2 regions of the Janthinobacterium aestuarii genome follow, and region 1 is predicted to be linked to the other one. Evidence: predicted binding sites of a transcription regulator. Region 1 holds the regulator's gene; the other holds the start of a gene.
The links. The regulator sigma-54, encoded in region 1, starts transcription at its own class of promoters, with help from an activator protein. The targets are predictions, from matches to a motif close to TGGCANGNAANCTGCTTT.
Positions count from the first base shown of each region.

Region 2: OPV09_RS17535 (PEP-CTERM sorting domain-containing protein) is a predicted target of sigma-54. The motif match lies at 5,051-5,068, and genes of this name have one in related genera.

Region 1 is NZ_CP142523.1:862,963-870,444, forward strand. It holds gene OPV09_RS03860 (cation:proton antiporter) at 1-1,046, opposite strand, end outside; gene OPV09_RS03865 (KpsF/GutQ family sugar-phosphate isomerase) at 1,131-2,165, shown strand; gene OPV09_RS03870 (KdsC family phosphatase) at 2,165-2,698, shown strand; gene lptC (LPS export ABC transporter periplasmic protein LptC) at 2,741-3,352, shown strand; gene lptA (lipopolysaccharide transport periplasmic protein LptA) at 3,378-3,959, shown strand; gene lptB (LPS export ABC transporter ATP-binding protein) at 3,959-4,714, shown strand; gene OPV09_RS03890 (RNA polymerase factor sigma-54) at 4,719-6,197, shown strand; gene hpf (ribosome hibernation-promoting factor, HPF/YfiA family) at 6,267-6,629, shown strand; gene OPV09_RS03900 (enoyl-CoA hydratase/isomerase family protein) at 6,763-7,482, shown strand, end outside.
Region 2 is NZ_CP142523.1:3,918,440-3,925,921, reverse strand. It holds gene OPV09_RS17565 (YdaU family protein) at 1-735, shown strand, start outside; gene OPV09_RS17560 (ATP-binding protein) at 722-1,570, shown strand; gene OPV09_RS17555 (hypothetical protein) at 1,607-1,939, shown strand; gene OPV09_RS17550 (DUF1064 domain-containing protein) at 1,936-2,283, shown strand; gene OPV09_RS17545 (hypothetical protein) at 2,302-3,132, opposite strand; gene OPV09_RS17540 (hypothetical protein) at 3,490-3,984, shown strand; gene OPV09_RS17535 (PEP-CTERM sorting domain-containing protein) at 4,220-5,002, opposite strand; gene OPV09_RS17530 (hypothetical protein) at 5,175-5,363, shown strand; tRNA gene OPV09_RS17525 (tRNA-Gly) at 5,684-5,757, shown strand; gene OPV09_RS17520 (hypothetical protein) at 5,835-5,981, shown strand; gene OPV09_RS17515 (hypothetical protein) at 6,124-6,372, shown strand; gene OPV09_RS17510 (putative metallopeptidase) at 6,627-7,262, shown strand; gene OPV09_RS17505 (DUF2280 domain-containing protein) at 7,293-7,482, shown strand, end outside.

The DNA.
Region 1 (7,482 bases):
AGCAGCACGAAGCCGAACTCGCCCGCCTGCGCCAGTCCCAATCCCGTGCGCAAGGCCACGCCGTTGCTGGACCCGAACAGCCGGGCCAGGCCCGCGATCAGCGCGAATTTCAGCAGCACGGGGGCGCATAGCAAGAGCAGGACCAGCCACCAGTTGTCGAGCACCACGCGGATATTGAGCAGCATGCCGACCGTGATGAAGAACAGGCCCAGCAGCACGTCGCGGAAGGGCTTGATATCCTCTTCCACCTGGTGCTTGAATTCCGTCTCGGAAATGAGCATGCCGGCAACAAATGCGCCCAGGGCCAGCGACAGCCCGGCCCGTTCCGTGATCCACGCCGCGCCCAGGGTAATCAAGAGCAGGTTGAGCATGAACAATTCTTGCGAGCGGCGCTTGGCAACGATGGTCAGCCAGCCGCGCACCATCTTCTGGCCGATGAACAGCAGCAAGATTAGTACGACCAGGGCCTTGCCGCCGGCCCAGGCCAGGGTTTCGGCCAGGTTGTCCGAATCGCGCGTGAGGGCGGGGATCAGGATCAGCAGCGGCACGACGGCCAGATCCTGGAACAGTAAAATGCCGATGATCTTGCGGCCGTGTTCGCTTTCGAGCTCGAGCCGCTCCGTGAGCATTTTCGAGACGATGGCTGTCGACGACATGGCCAGCGCACCGCCCAGGGCGAACGCGGCTTGCCAGCTCAGGTGGATGTAGGCGGACAGGTAGCGCCCGACGAACCAGCCGAAGACGACGGTGGCGATGATGGTGGTGACCACCTGCGCCATGCCGAGGCCGAAGACGATGCGCCGCATGGCGAGGAACTTGGGCAGAGAAAACTCGAGCCCGATGGAAAACATCAGGAAGACGACGCCGAACTCGGCCAGCGTATGGCTGGCCTCGTTTTCGGCCGCCAGGCCCAGCGCATGGGGGCCGATGACGATGCCAACGGCCAGGTAGCCCAGCATGGGCGGCAAATGCAACATTCTGAAAGCGACCACGCCCAGCACGGCGCTGCCGAGTAACATCAGGGTCAGTTCAAGCGAGGAAAACATGGGTTGCCCGGTACGGTCAATGGAAATCGTTGTTTGTTGTGACTGGCAAGTTTTTTGCTTTCCTAATTCGTTTATACTTTGGGCATGAGTGTAACCCATGAAAAAACAATGCTGAAAGCTTTTGATCGAATTGACATGCAAGCGACGACCGAGCGCGCTGTCGCGCTGGCCCGCACCACCTTGCAGATCGAGTCCGACGCCATCGTTGCGCTGCACGCGCGCCTGGCCACGGACGACAGCGTGGGCCGCGCCGTGGCGCTGTTGCTGCAATGCAAAGGAAGAGTCGTCGTCTCCGGCATCGGCAAGTCCGGCCATATCGCGCGCAAGATTGCCGCCACCCTCGCTTCCACCGGCACGCCGGCCCTGTTCGTGCATCCGGCCGAAGCGGCCCATGGCGACCTGGGCATGGTCACCTCGGACGATGCTTTTATTGCCATATCGTACTCGGGCGAGTCGTCCGAACTGATGGCCATCATGCCTGTCGTCAAGCGCATGGGCGGCGTACTGATTTCCATGACGGGCAAACCGAATTCCAGCCTGGCCCAGCTGGCCGATGTGCACCTGGATATTTCTGTTGAGAAAGAAGCCTGCCCACTGAACCTGGCGCCGACGGCCAGCACCACCGTCACCCTGGCCTTGGGCGACGCGATCGCCGTGGCCTTGCTCGACTTGCGCGGCTTCAAGGAAGAAGATTTCGCCCGCTCGCACCCGGGCGGCGCCCTGGGCCGCCGTCTGCTCACGCATGTGCATGACGTCATGCGCAGCGGCGAAAGGGTGCCGAAAGTGCCGGTAGAGGCATCCCTGCTGCAGGCGCTGGAAGAAATGACCAAGAAGGGCATGGGCATGACGGCCATCGTCGACGCGGACAACCGCCCCGTGGGCGTGTTTACGGATGGCGACTTGCGCCGCATGTTCGAGCGCGTGCAGGATTTCACGCAAGTGGCGATCCGCGACGTCATGCATGCGCAGCCGCGCAGCATCGCGCCCGAACGCCTGGCCGTCGATGCCGTGGCCGTGATGGAGCAGTTCCGCATCAACCAGATGCTGGTCGTCGATGCCGACGGCAAGCTGGTGGGCGCGCTGCATATCCATGACCTGACGCAAGCGAAGGTGATCTGATGGACAGCGTGGCGGACAACCTGGCGCGCGCGGCCAAGGTCAAACTGATGATCTTTGACGTCGATGGCGTGCTCACCGACGGCAGCCTGCATTTCGGCCCCGATGGCGAGATGATGAAAACGTTTAATGTGTATGATGGCCTGGGCATCAAGCTGCTGCAGGAATCGGGCGTGCAGACGGCCATCATCAGCGCGCGCCGCTCGGCCATTACGGCACGCCGCGCGCAAGACCTGGGCATTACCCATGTGCACCAGGGCGGTCACGACAAGCTGACGCCGTTTCGCGAACTGCTGGCGCTGACGGGCTTGACGGAAGAGCAATGCGGCTACATCGGCGACGATGTCATCGATGCGCCCATCCTGAAACGCGTCGGTTTTGCCGTCAGCGTGCCGGGCGGGCGTCCGGAAGCGCAGGACCTGGCGCACCATGTGACGCAGGCCGGTGGCGGCCGCGGCGCGGTGCGCGAGATCTGCGAATTCCTGCTGCGCGCCCAGGACAACTATGCGCGCGTCATGGCGCCGTTCCTGGAGTGAGGCGCACCTTGCCGCCAGTGATATTGGAAAGAGTGAAACCCTATGCGTAAGCCAGGAGGCGCCCATCGCTGGCGCACGATTTTTACCCTGCTGGGTGCGGTTGTTGTCGCGCTGGCCAGCTTTTGGCTGCTCGAAGTGATGAACAAGAATAGCCAGGACATCAAGGCCAGCAAGCATCTGGATGAGCCCGATTATTTCATCACCAATTTCAGCCTGGTGCGCATGGATTTGACGGGTAAGCCCAGCTATATCGTGTCGGGCACCAAGCTCACGCATTATCCGGCTGACGATTCGTCCGATATCGACCAGCCCTTCGTGCGCAAGCTCACGCCCGGCATGCCGCCGTTGAACATGAATGCGGAACTGGCGCATATCGACCAGGACAATACCCGGCTGCAACTGCACCGCAAGGTCGTGATCGACCGCGCGGCCAGTCCGAAGGCGCAGAACCTGACGGTCAGGACGGAAGCGCTGACGGTGTTTCCGGACGAGGAAAGAATGGAAACGGACGTGCCTGTCGATATCCTGACGGGGACTTCGCGCCTCAATGGCATCGGCATGAAAGCCAATAACGCCACCGGCGTGGTGGAAGTGCAGAATGCGCTGCGCATGGTCCTCCCGCCGAAACCGCGCCCGGCCGCGGCGGCAAAATGACAGAATGAAACAAGGAAACCATACTATGAAGAACATCTTGCTGTTGACCGTATTTTCGCTGGCCATCATGGGCGTGGCGCATGCCGAGAAAGCCGATTCCGAGAAGGAAGCCGTCATCACGGCACGTAGCGGCCACGTCGATGACGTCAAGCAGGTGCGTACCCTGACGGGCGACGTCGTGCTGGTCAAGGGCACCCTGACCATGAAGGCGGGCCGGGCATTGATCACGGAAGACCCGCAAGGCTACCAGTTCATCACCTTCTGGGCCGATCCCGGCAAGCTGGCCACGTTCCGCCAGAAACGCGATGGCGCGGGCGACCTGTGGGTCGAAGGCGAAGCGGAGCGCGTGGAATACGACAACAAGACGGAAGTGGTGAAACTGTTTTCCAAGGCCAAGCTGACGCGCCTGGAAGGCACGAAAGTGACGGACGTGGCCAATGGCGCCTTCATCTCGTATGACAGCCGCAAGGAAGTATTCAAGATGGAAAATTCCGACAGCGGCACCAGCACTTCCGATGGCGGCAGCGTGCGCATGGTGATCCAGCCGAAGACTAAGGCGCCTGAAGCGGAGAAAGCGCCGGCAACGCCTGCGCCAGGAAAGAAATAATGGACAATACTCGTTGCGGCAGCACCCTGATCGTTCGCGGTCTGCAAAAAACCTATGGCAAGCGGCAAGTCGTGCATGATGTCTCGCTGCAAGTCGAATGCGGCGAAGTGGTGGGTTTGCTGGGCCCGAACGGCGCCGGCAAGACCACCTCGTTCTACATGATCGTCGGCCTGGTGCCGTCGGACGGCGGCAGCATCGATATCAGCGGCGTGGACATTTCCAGCCTGCCGATCCACCGCCGCGCGCAGATGGGCTTGTCCTATCTGCCGCAGGAAGCGTCCGTCTTCCGCAAGCTGACGGTGGAAGACAATATCCGCGCCGTGCTGGAAATCCAGACCGTCGAAGGCCGTCCTTTGAAGAAGGCCGAGATCGAGGAGCGCCTGGATAAGCTGCTGGCCGATTTGCAGATTGAAAAGCTGCGCGAGAACCAGGCCTTGTCCCTGTCGGGCGGCGAGCGCCGCCGCGTGGAAATCGCCCGCGCGCTGGCCACCGATCCCCGTTTCGTGCTGCTCGACGAGCCGTTCGCCGGCGTCGATCCGATCGCCGTGATCGAGATCCAGCGCATCGTGCGCTTCTTGAAGGAGCGCAATATCGGCGTGCTGATCACCGATCATAATGTGCGCGAGACGCTGGGTATTTGCGACCGTGCCTACATCATCAACCAGGGCTCGGTACTGGCGTCGGGACGCCCCGACGACATCATCGCGAACGAGTCGGTACGCCGGGTCTATCTGGGCGAACACTTCCGCATGTAAGCCAATGAAACAATCATTGCAGCTGCGCACTTCGCAGCACCTGGCACTGACGCCGCAGTTGCAGCAATCGATACGCCTGTTGCAATTGTCTACGCTGGAATTGCACCAGGAACTCGAGCAACTGCTGACGGACAATCCCCTGCTCGAGCGCCTCGACGATCCGCTCGACCGTTCGCTGCGCCTGCTGTCCGACGGGGCCTTGAGCTCCACGGCCGCGCCGGCCGAAGCGCCGCCCCAGCCGCCAGGCCAGGAGGCACCCGCGGCGCCGGCCGAAGCGGAAACCTTTGACGGCGAGGCGGGCGAAGGCCCGGCCGCGGCGGATGGCGGCGACAGCGACTGGAGCGAGGCGAGCCGGGGCAAGGCGCCCGACGACGAAGATTCCCGCCCGCAACTCGAGGCCCATCACTGCACCCTGCGCGAACACCTGATGGAGCAGATGCGCGTGACGGTGCTTGAGTTGCGCGACCGTGCGCTGGTCGAGCTGATCATCGACGCGCTCGACGACAATGGCTACCTGGAAGAGTCGCTCGACGACATCCTGGCGCGCCTGCCGGAAGAGCTGGAAATCGACGCCGACGAGATGCGCACGGCCTTGTCGCTGCTGCAAAGTTTCGATCCACCCGGCGTGGGCGCGCGCAATGCATCCGAATGCCTGGCGCTGCAGATCAAGCGCTTGCCGCACATCGCCATGGTGACGCGGCGCATGGCGCTCGTCATCGTGGAAAAGCACCTGGCCTGGTTTGCCCAGCGCGATTTCAACAAGCTGAAAAAAGCCCTCGATTGCGACGATGAAGACTTGCGCGAAGCACAGACGGTGATTCGCCAGTGCAATCCGCATCCGGGCGCCGTATTCGCCTCGGACGTGTCCGATTACGTGGTGCCCGACGTCGTCGTCAAGCGCGCGCGCAATGGCTGGCAAGTGACCCTGAACAACGACGTCATGCCGCGCCTGCGCGTCAACGCCATGTACGCCAACCTGCTCAAGCAGGGCAAGGGCGAGGGCGCCATGGGCGCACAGTTGCAGGAAGCCAAGTGGCTGATCAAGAATATGCGCCAGCGTTTCGACACGATCCTGCGCGTGGCACAGGCAATAGTAGAAAGACAAAAGAACTTTTTCTCGCACGGGGCCGTTGCCATGCGCCCCCTTGTGCTCCGTGAAATAGCTGATACACTGGGTTTACACGAGAGTACTATCTCGCGGGTAACAACTCAAAAGTACATGCTGACCCCGCACGGCATGTTCGAGTTGAAATATTTCTTTGGTAGCCACGTCGCCACCGAAGCGGGGGGCGAAGCGTCATCGACGGCGATACGGGCATTGATCGTGCAACTGACAGGAGCAGAAGACCCTAAAAATCCTTTATCCGACAGTAAGATTGCGGACATGCTGGGGGAACAAGGCATGGTGATTGCGCGACGTACTGTTGCCAAATACCGGGAAGCGTTGAAAATTCCGCCAGTGAGCCTGCGTAAGTGTTTGTAAGTTTTTTTCGGTTCCTCTGCGGGCCGGATAGGATGGACCGCACGAACCCGATCATCTTTAGGAGTGTGTATGAATCTCACCATCAGCGGACATCATCTCGAAGTGACACCAGCCATCCGTGAATACGTACAAACGAAGCTGGAACGCGTGAAACGTCATTTCGATCAAGTTATCGATATCGCCGTGATTCTGACCGTGGATAACCTCAAAGAGAAAGAAAAACGTCAAAAGGCCGAAGTCAACCTGCGTTTAAGTGGCAAAACCGTCTACGTGGAAAGCCTGGCACAAGACCTGTATGCCGCGATCGATGCCCTGATCGACAAGCTCGATAGGCAAGTGATGAAATACAAAACCAAAGTGCAAGGGCACGGTAAAGAGGCGATCAAGCATCTGCCAGACAACTCCGAGGAAGACGCCGTCGTCGCCGTTTAAGGCCACCCGCTTCCAGCAGTTGTGATCAACTAAGGGCGCACATTGCGCCCTTTTTTGCGCCTGGACCTTTTGAACGCAATGTTCCCCGCGCAGGCGCTAGAATGTTTGTACTTTTACTTTTTTCACGCCTGCCATGAGCGACTTCGTCCAGACCTCCATCCGCAACCGCACGGGCCATATCGTGCTCGACCGTCCGAAAGCCTTGAATTCCCTGTCGCTGGAGATGGTGCGCGCCCTGAGCGCTGCCCTGCTGGCCTGGCGCGACGATCCGCAGGTGGACGCCGTCGTGATCCGCTCGAGCAGCGAAAAAGCCCTGTGTGCCGGCGGCGACATCCGTTTCTTCTACGATGCGGGCCTGGCCACGCCGCAAGGCGGCAGCGCCTTGCTGGAAGATTTCTTTACGGAAGAATACGCGTTAAATCATGTGATTCATTTCTATCCGAAACCGTATATCGCCGTGATGGATGGCGTGGTGATGGGCGGCGGCATGGGCGTGGCGCAAGCCGGGCCCGGCAACCGCTTGCGCATCGTCACGGGCCGCACGCGCATGGCCATGCCTGAAGTCAATATTGGTTTGTTTCCCGATGTGGGCGGCAGCTATTTCCTGTCCCGCCTGGCCGGGCAGCTAGGCCTGTACCTGGGCTTGACGGGCTTGACGATCAGCGCGGCCGATGCCCTGTACACGGACCTGGCCGATGTTTACCTGCCCGAGGCGCAGATGGGGGCGCTGCTGGCCCTGTTCGAATCGACGCCGGGCGAGGCCTTGCCGGTCGCCATCAAGGCGCTGGCGGCGCCGTTCCAGGCCGAGGCGGGTATCGCCTCGCTGGCGGCGGCGCGCGTGGCGCTGGACCGC
Region 2 (7,482 bases), 3.1 Mb from region 1:
GATGGCTGGCACCACAAAACGTGTGACGAAATTATCTTCGCATTCCAGGCCGGCGAGCCAGAGCGCGAGGCGAAGAAGGCGAACGAGGAAACACGCATGAGGCGACATAGAGACGAGCGTGCAGCCCTGTTTGCCCAGCTTACGGCTGCTGGGCAGCACGCTGCTTGGAATATCGGAATCAAGGAACTCCGGGCGATGGCGAGTGCGTTGCAGGCCCCGAAAATCCCGGAACCTGAAACGCCACCTGTAACGGCACCTGCAACGCCTGCAACGGCTACCCAAACACCAATACCCAATCACCAAACACCAATATATAAAACCTTGTCGGAGAAAATCCCCGACTCGGCGATTCCAACGGTGCCTGTGGTCGATATCAAGGAAGCCAGGGAAAAACGCAAGCACAGCGCTGACGACGAGAAGTGCGCACGTTGGCTGTTCGGCCGGGTGCTGGCGAACAACGACTCCGCCAGGCAGCCGAACTTCGACACCTGGGCTGACGACGTGCGGCTGCTACGAGAGCGGGACAAGCGCACCCACGCGGAAATCTGCGAGCTTTTCCAATGGGCCCAGGGAGATGCGTTCTGGTGCTCGAACATCCTCTCGCCGGCAAAGTTGCGCGAGAAGTGGGATCAACTGACGATGAAACGAACGCCTTTGGGCGGAAAGACGGCACAGCATGGAAACTTTGGCAAGCAGGATTACCACAAGGGCGTTGGGGCAGATGGCACCTTTTGAAGGCAAGAAGCGCTTCGTCAGCGCGAAGATCGAGCGCTGCCCAATGCACGGCGAGTACACGGCAATGCTGATTCGCGGCGCCTGGTCCGGCTGCCCGGACTGCATGAACGTCGAAGACCAGGTGCGCGAGGCCGAGCAGCGCGCCGCCTGGCGCCAGGAACTTAAGGCGCGCGAATGGAGCGCAAAGCTCGGCCGTGCTGCTATTCCCGAGCGTTTTGCTGATCGCCGCCTCGAATCGTACCGGCCGGACTGCTCAGGCGCCGAGCGCGCGCTGGCCGTAGCCACCCGGTACGCCGAGAACTTCGAAGACGCCCGGGCCATTGGCGCATGCCTGATCTTCGCCGGGGATGTCGGTACCGGCAAGACGCACTTGGCCGTGGGCATTGCCCACCACATCATGGCGCAAGGGCGCCAGGCGGTCTTCACGTCGGTGATGCGCGCGGTGCGCTCCGTCAAGGAAACCTACGCCAAGGGCGCCGGGCGCACCGAGGCGCAGGCCATCCGCGACCTGGTCGATCCTGATCTGCTGATCCTCGACGAGGTGGGCGTGCAGCACGGTAGCGACACGGAAAAGCTGATCCTCTTCGAGATCATCAACGGCCGCTATGAGGCGGCGCGCCCGACCATCGTCATCAGCAATCTGGACGCTGCCGGCCTGGAGCAGTTCCTGGGTGCGCGGGCGTTTGACCGACTGCGCGAGGGCGGCGGCAGGCTGGTGGTCTTCGATTGGGAGTCGCACAGGGGGAAGCGCCCGAGCGTCCAGGCTGCGAATGCCGCTCAGGATTTGCCTGAGGCACCGCCGCACTGCGCAAGGGCCATGGCCGCTACGAAGTGACGTACCCATCAGAAAAAACGGCTTAAAAGGCTTTAAATGAAAAATCAAGAAAACAAAATCGCAGCAAACAAACGCCTGGCCGAGCTGCTGGGCTGGTCCAACATCGTCGAGGTGGGCGGCGCTCTGGTCGGCACGCCGCCGGCTGGCGCCGCCGCAAGTCGCGGCCAGGCCATGGTGCCGGACTGGATGGGCGGCTGGGCGGCGGCCGCGCCGCTGCTTGTGCAGTTTGAGATCCGGCTGATGCCGATGTCGGTCGGCGTCGATGCCAGCGGCTTCCTGGAGTGGTACCGGTTCTATCCGGACAGGGACGCAGCTGCGCGCGCAGCAATCGTCAAGGCGGTCACTCATCGCCTAGAGAAAGCGCAATGATGGCCCGTGGCTTGCAGGCACTGGGACGCCTCAAGGTCGGCGCCATGAACAAGACCGAAGCCGCGTATGCGCAGACGCTGGAGCTGCGCAAGGCCGCCGGCGAGGTGGCCTGGTACAAGTTCGAAGGCCTGAAATTCCGCCTGGCCGACAACACGTTTTATACGCCCGACTTCGCCGTGCAGCTGGCCGACGGCGCGCTGGAGGCGCACGAAGTGAAAGGGCATTGGCAAGAGGATGCACGCGCGAAGATCAAGATCGCGGCCGACATGTATCCGCTGCGCTTCGTTGCCGTCCAAGTGCTGCCGAAGAAGGCGGGCGGCGGCGGGAAAGTAGAGGAATTTTGATTGTGGTTCTAAATCGGATTAGACGTCCGAAGTATCAGTGTCTATTCGAAGTGATTTTGGATATTTTTGACGCCTAAAATAAAGCAACGTAGCAGACATACATACATAAAGACCCCCTGTTATATATACCGAAAGTAATTCTGGCTGCGGACTTGAAGCCATGAAATTTTTAATTTCATCCGGGAAAAATAAAGAAAGTAAAATTGCTGCGAGTCCAATTATTAGGACAATCCATAAAAATGGTATGGGATTGATTATGGAGGAAATCGCCTTTATGTTGTTTGGATAATCAGTCTGACGTTTTCCGTTAATTCCTTTAGGGATTCCTTTAATTGTGCCGATTATTCTCGTATTGATGTCCTCACTAGTGTGCAGTAATTCAATTACTGCGCCGTCGTCAGTGTCTAAAAAGGAAAATACTAATTCTACTTCGTTTGATTTTGTGGTGGATAGCGAACACTTTAAATCGTTCGCAGTCCGTGAAACTTGTAAAATCGTAGCTGATAAAATTGTTCCTTTGTTGTCTGTTACAATCTTGAGTGGATCGGATGATGCTATATGATCTCCATCAATTGTTTTTTCTCCTGAATTCCAAAGTGTAATAATCGATCGCGTCAGCCTTGGTATATTTCGACCATTGTAATCAACTTTTATTCCCGTGGGTAAATTAGACCCGGCTAATCCCAATAGTCTTTTTCCTGAACAGTGGAATGTAAGTGCAGTTCTTTGTCGTGTGAGGAAAAACGTTGCTATTGCTGCCGCTAGGCCTACAATTCCTATCAAAGATCCAACCCAACCAGGAGCGAGAAGACTCAGTATGTTATTTACCCAAGCTGTAAAATTTGTCATATCGTATTTCTTTATGATTTAAGTTTTATATGGAAAAAGTTATTATGATGGCCCATTAATATTTTATGATTTAACACAATGGGTCAGATTTTAGCTCTCTTGTAAGTGCTATTTTGATGTGCATTCTAGTATTTCTTGGAAAGATTTTTTTGTTAGTTTCTATCGTACAACATTTCGCAGGTGGCGGTATTGATAGTTGGTATTATTTTTATTGTGACCGCAGCTTAAAATATGTAATTCGACTAATACCATGTGCTGCTGCAAGGCCGTCATGGGTGTTAACATCTGCCAATACAACGAAAGGCAATTATGGGTTTTACAGACCGCTACATCGCATCGATAGGTTCGAGCAACCTCATGGACGACGCGCAGCACCACCAGACGGACCCGCTGGCCGCTGCAGCGCTTGCCGGCGACATTGGCGCGCTGCTTTGTCGCGTGAAGTACGCCGACGGTACGCTCAACCGCATGTTCGAGGGCAGCCAGCAGAACCTGGCCCAGCTGCTGCGCATCTGGACCGCCGAAGTGATCAAGCGCGGCCGGTTCCGCCGCTGGGTGCCAGAAAATACAGCCTGGGATGCGGCAGCGGCGCAAGCGCTTTACCGGCGCGTAGCCGAGAAGTCGCTGGCGCACTGGCTCGACGGCACGTGCAAAGGCTGCAGCGGCACTGGTGTCAAGGTGCTGCTGGGGAATGGACTGTGCACGTCGTGCAAAGGAACCGGCGTCGCGGCAGTGTACGGCGTGGCCGGCCTGGAGCTGGAGCGCGTCAAGGATATGGTCAGCGAGCTGAGCTCCATTCACGACAGTCATTCTGGCCGGGCGGGCGGTCTGTTACGCGGCGGAGACATGTAGCGCAAGTTTTCTTTAAGCCTGTGTTTACAAACAGTATTTCTGCGGTATACTTCAATCCTCAGTTCAAGAAAATTCTTCCGGAAATCGTAATGTGCGCATCGCGCCACCGATAGCTGGAACTCGCGACAGTACCCGGACCCAGCGCCGTACCTGCACGCCTTGAATTTGCCGCTCACCACGCGCTATAGTCGTGGGAGCAAACAAATAAGCCACCTCATGGGTGGCTTTCCCATTTCTAGGCCTGCTTGTTGCGCCGGCGCGTCATGAAGCCCAATAGGCCGAGGCCGGCCAGCATCATGGCGTACGTTTCTGGCTCTGGAATCGGATTGACGCCGCCAAAACCGTCCACGTACGCATAGCCGGTATGGCCGCTGAAATAGCAGTCTGCTGCTGCTACCGAGAGCGTGAAGTCGTGGCCGGACAGGCTGGAATCGATTGTGAGGCGTTCGACTTGCCATAGAGGCGTGTAGTAATAATTGCCAAACGTTTCAAATCGTGTGTCAACGCCGCCACCGCCATTACCGGCATTGTAAAAACGGCTGACCAATTCAGTGCCCGTGGTGTCATCGCGCAGCGAGATGAATAGCGCTGCTGATTCGTTATCGGCGTGGCCGCCGTTTTCAAGCACGGCCTTCCATGTAAAGAAAATATTGGATTCGGTGTAGTTGCTGACCGATTGGCTGATCACCGAAGCGTAGCCGCCACTGTTCCTATCCTCGACTCGGTACGAATATTTTCCAGCGTACACGGTCGAGCCCAGATCGGAGCCAATGATCGGGTCAACCGTGCCGGCCGCGATGATGTCCGAGCGCGTAGCGGGGCCACTGTAAAGGCTGCCTCCAGGTAGAAGCTTGCCGGGATTGAGGGAGGCGTTGAGCGTGTTGCCGCGGTACCCTTCACCGGTGGTCCAGCCGGTCGCGTTGCCGTTTTCGAAGCCACCATTTTTGAAATTGTCCGCTTGCACAGCGGCGCTGGCGAGCCAGAGCGCCAGTGTCGCCCAATAAAATTTTCGGTTCATGGTTTTCCTGTGGAATAAGTTAGGTCGGGCAAATGCCCGGAGCCAAACAGAGCAGGAAGCGTGCCATTTTACTAAGTCGCTGAATTTAAATGAAAATCGCCTGAGCTTGCTGTTTTACGAGGTACGAGTGTAAAAAAACTCGACAGCCGCAACAACCAGCATAGCGACGTGAATGACAGCTTTCGAGGTTGCTTTGTCCGAAACCACCCATCCGCCACACTACCTGGCACGCGACTACCTGGAGAGCCGCGCACCGGCGCCAGATCGGCTACCCACGCGGGAAGAGGTGCGCCGCGAGCTGGGCTGGACATTGATTGCTGTGGAGCACCAGACGCAGGCCGAGGATGACGAACGAAACTGAACTGGCCGGATGCGCGCGCGAGTATGCCGTCGCAGGCCTGAAAAGGAGGTGCGCCGTGAAGTAGCGATCCAGCAACCAAATAGATCAATCAGTCGGGCGCCGCCGCGAGGCTGCGCGCCAAACCGACGCTGGGACGCTGTCACCCAGCACCAACAATCCAACGTGATATCTCAGCTACCATCTTCGCAATCGCGCAAAGTTGAGCTGTGCGCTGTATGTAGAGCCAGAAAAAATCGTATTTGGTCATAGAGGCCTCATTGGTTGTTTGTTCAATCATGAGGGAAATGCAAATACGATTCCTCTGGTGGGTTTTCCAAAACGCGGGTGTAGCTCAATGGCAGAGCGGAAGCCTTCCAAGCTTTCCACGAGGGTTCGATTCCCTTCACCCGCTCCAGTTTCCCTTGCCCGGCATGCCGGGTTTCGCCGCCGGTCGCATCGCTGCGCTGGTGGCTTTTCTATTTAAGGTGCCGTATGTTCGATATCGACTTCCGCCGGATGATCATCACCATCACTCTGGCGGGTGCGGTAATCGGCGGCGCCATCGTCGCACTCGTGTTGCTGGCCTGGCCCTGGTTATGGGCGATGGCCAAGCCGGCGTTGCACACCTTGACCACCTGACACTTGCGACTGCCAGCGCGCTCCAGTGGCAGAGCTTGAAGAAACGGGCGCAGCTCACCGACGTAGCAAAGATCCAGAGGAATCCAGCCGCGATGCACCGCGGCGCCTGCTGGGGGCGGGCGGTGACACAACGAAAGCCGAAATGCAGAAAACCCAGCACTCATCAAACAACGGCGTGCTCTGCGCGCCTGCAGGCTGGGATCAGGCCGAGCTGCCATGCAACGCGCTGCCGATCACGCGCACGCACGTGGGAGATCTGCCTGCCGTGGTGTCGTACTGGCGGCCAGATGCTGCTGAACTGGCGGCGTTGAATGCTGGCGGCGCCGTTCGGCTGTGGGTGGTGGGCGCAACGATGCCGCCCGTGATGCTCGACGTCGACGGCGCGAGCTAATTTAGGATACTTCGCCACGCTACATTCCAAATCCATTCGAAGAACGGACGCAGATAGTAGGCGAACTTAGCAAGGTCAGTGGCGACGGCCAGAATGCGGCGGAAGTTGAGGTAAATTCGTTTCATGTGGTTTCTCCTTTGAGGTTTGGACAGTGGGTGCCGCGCGCCTACCCGTTAAAGTGCGCAACTGCTCGGCAAGGGCATTGCGGGATAGGCCTGCGTCTCGCCTATAGTGTGGGTTAGGAGCAGCAAGCGATGAAGAAAAAGCAATTCGCCACACCTGGCGCTCGTCCATTCCCTCCGGAGTCCTTTGCCGACCCGCTGAGCGGCCGCTACTTGCCGGCACCCGAGGTGCTCAAGTGGGTGCGCTCAACCATCCTCACCGAACGCGGCGCGCTCTACAACGAAGACCACGCCCACTTGGAATGTGCCGATGTGCATTTCATGTGGGCACCGATGGGCTTCGTGAAGGCTGGCCGCACTGTGCTGGGCCAGTGCGAGGAAGTGACGTTCCGCTGTGGGCCGTGGCAGAAGGGCCGCCAGCAACAGCAGATGGCCGACTGGTTCGGCGCGGTGCCGGACTTCCTCATTACCCTGGACGCATCGTATTGCCTGACCTGCAGCGACGCCGAATTCTGTGCGCTGCTCGAGCACGAGCTTTATCACATCGCCCAAGAGATGGATGACTTCGGCGCGCCGGCCTTCAACAAGTACGGGCTGCCGAAGCTGTGCATGCGCTCGCACGACGTCGAAGAGTTTGTCGGCGTGGTCCGGCGCTACGGCGCAGGCGAGGACGTGCAGCGCATGATTGACGCAGCAAAGACCCCGCCAGAAGTGGCGAAAATCAACATAGCGAGGGCGTGCGGAACGTGTCTTCTAAAGGCTGCGTAGCCTTTACGTTGCTTTACAGGAAACTAAAACATGGCCGCACTCAAGGACGAGGTGAAGCTGTACGTCGTCACCGCGCTGGCCTGTTTCGACTCGCCGACGCAGGTTTCGATAGCAGTAAAAGAGGAATTTGGCCTCGATGTGAGCCGCCAGCAGGTGTCCTGCTACGACCCGAACACGTACGTGGGCCGCAACCTGAGCCTGAAATGGCGCACGATCTTCG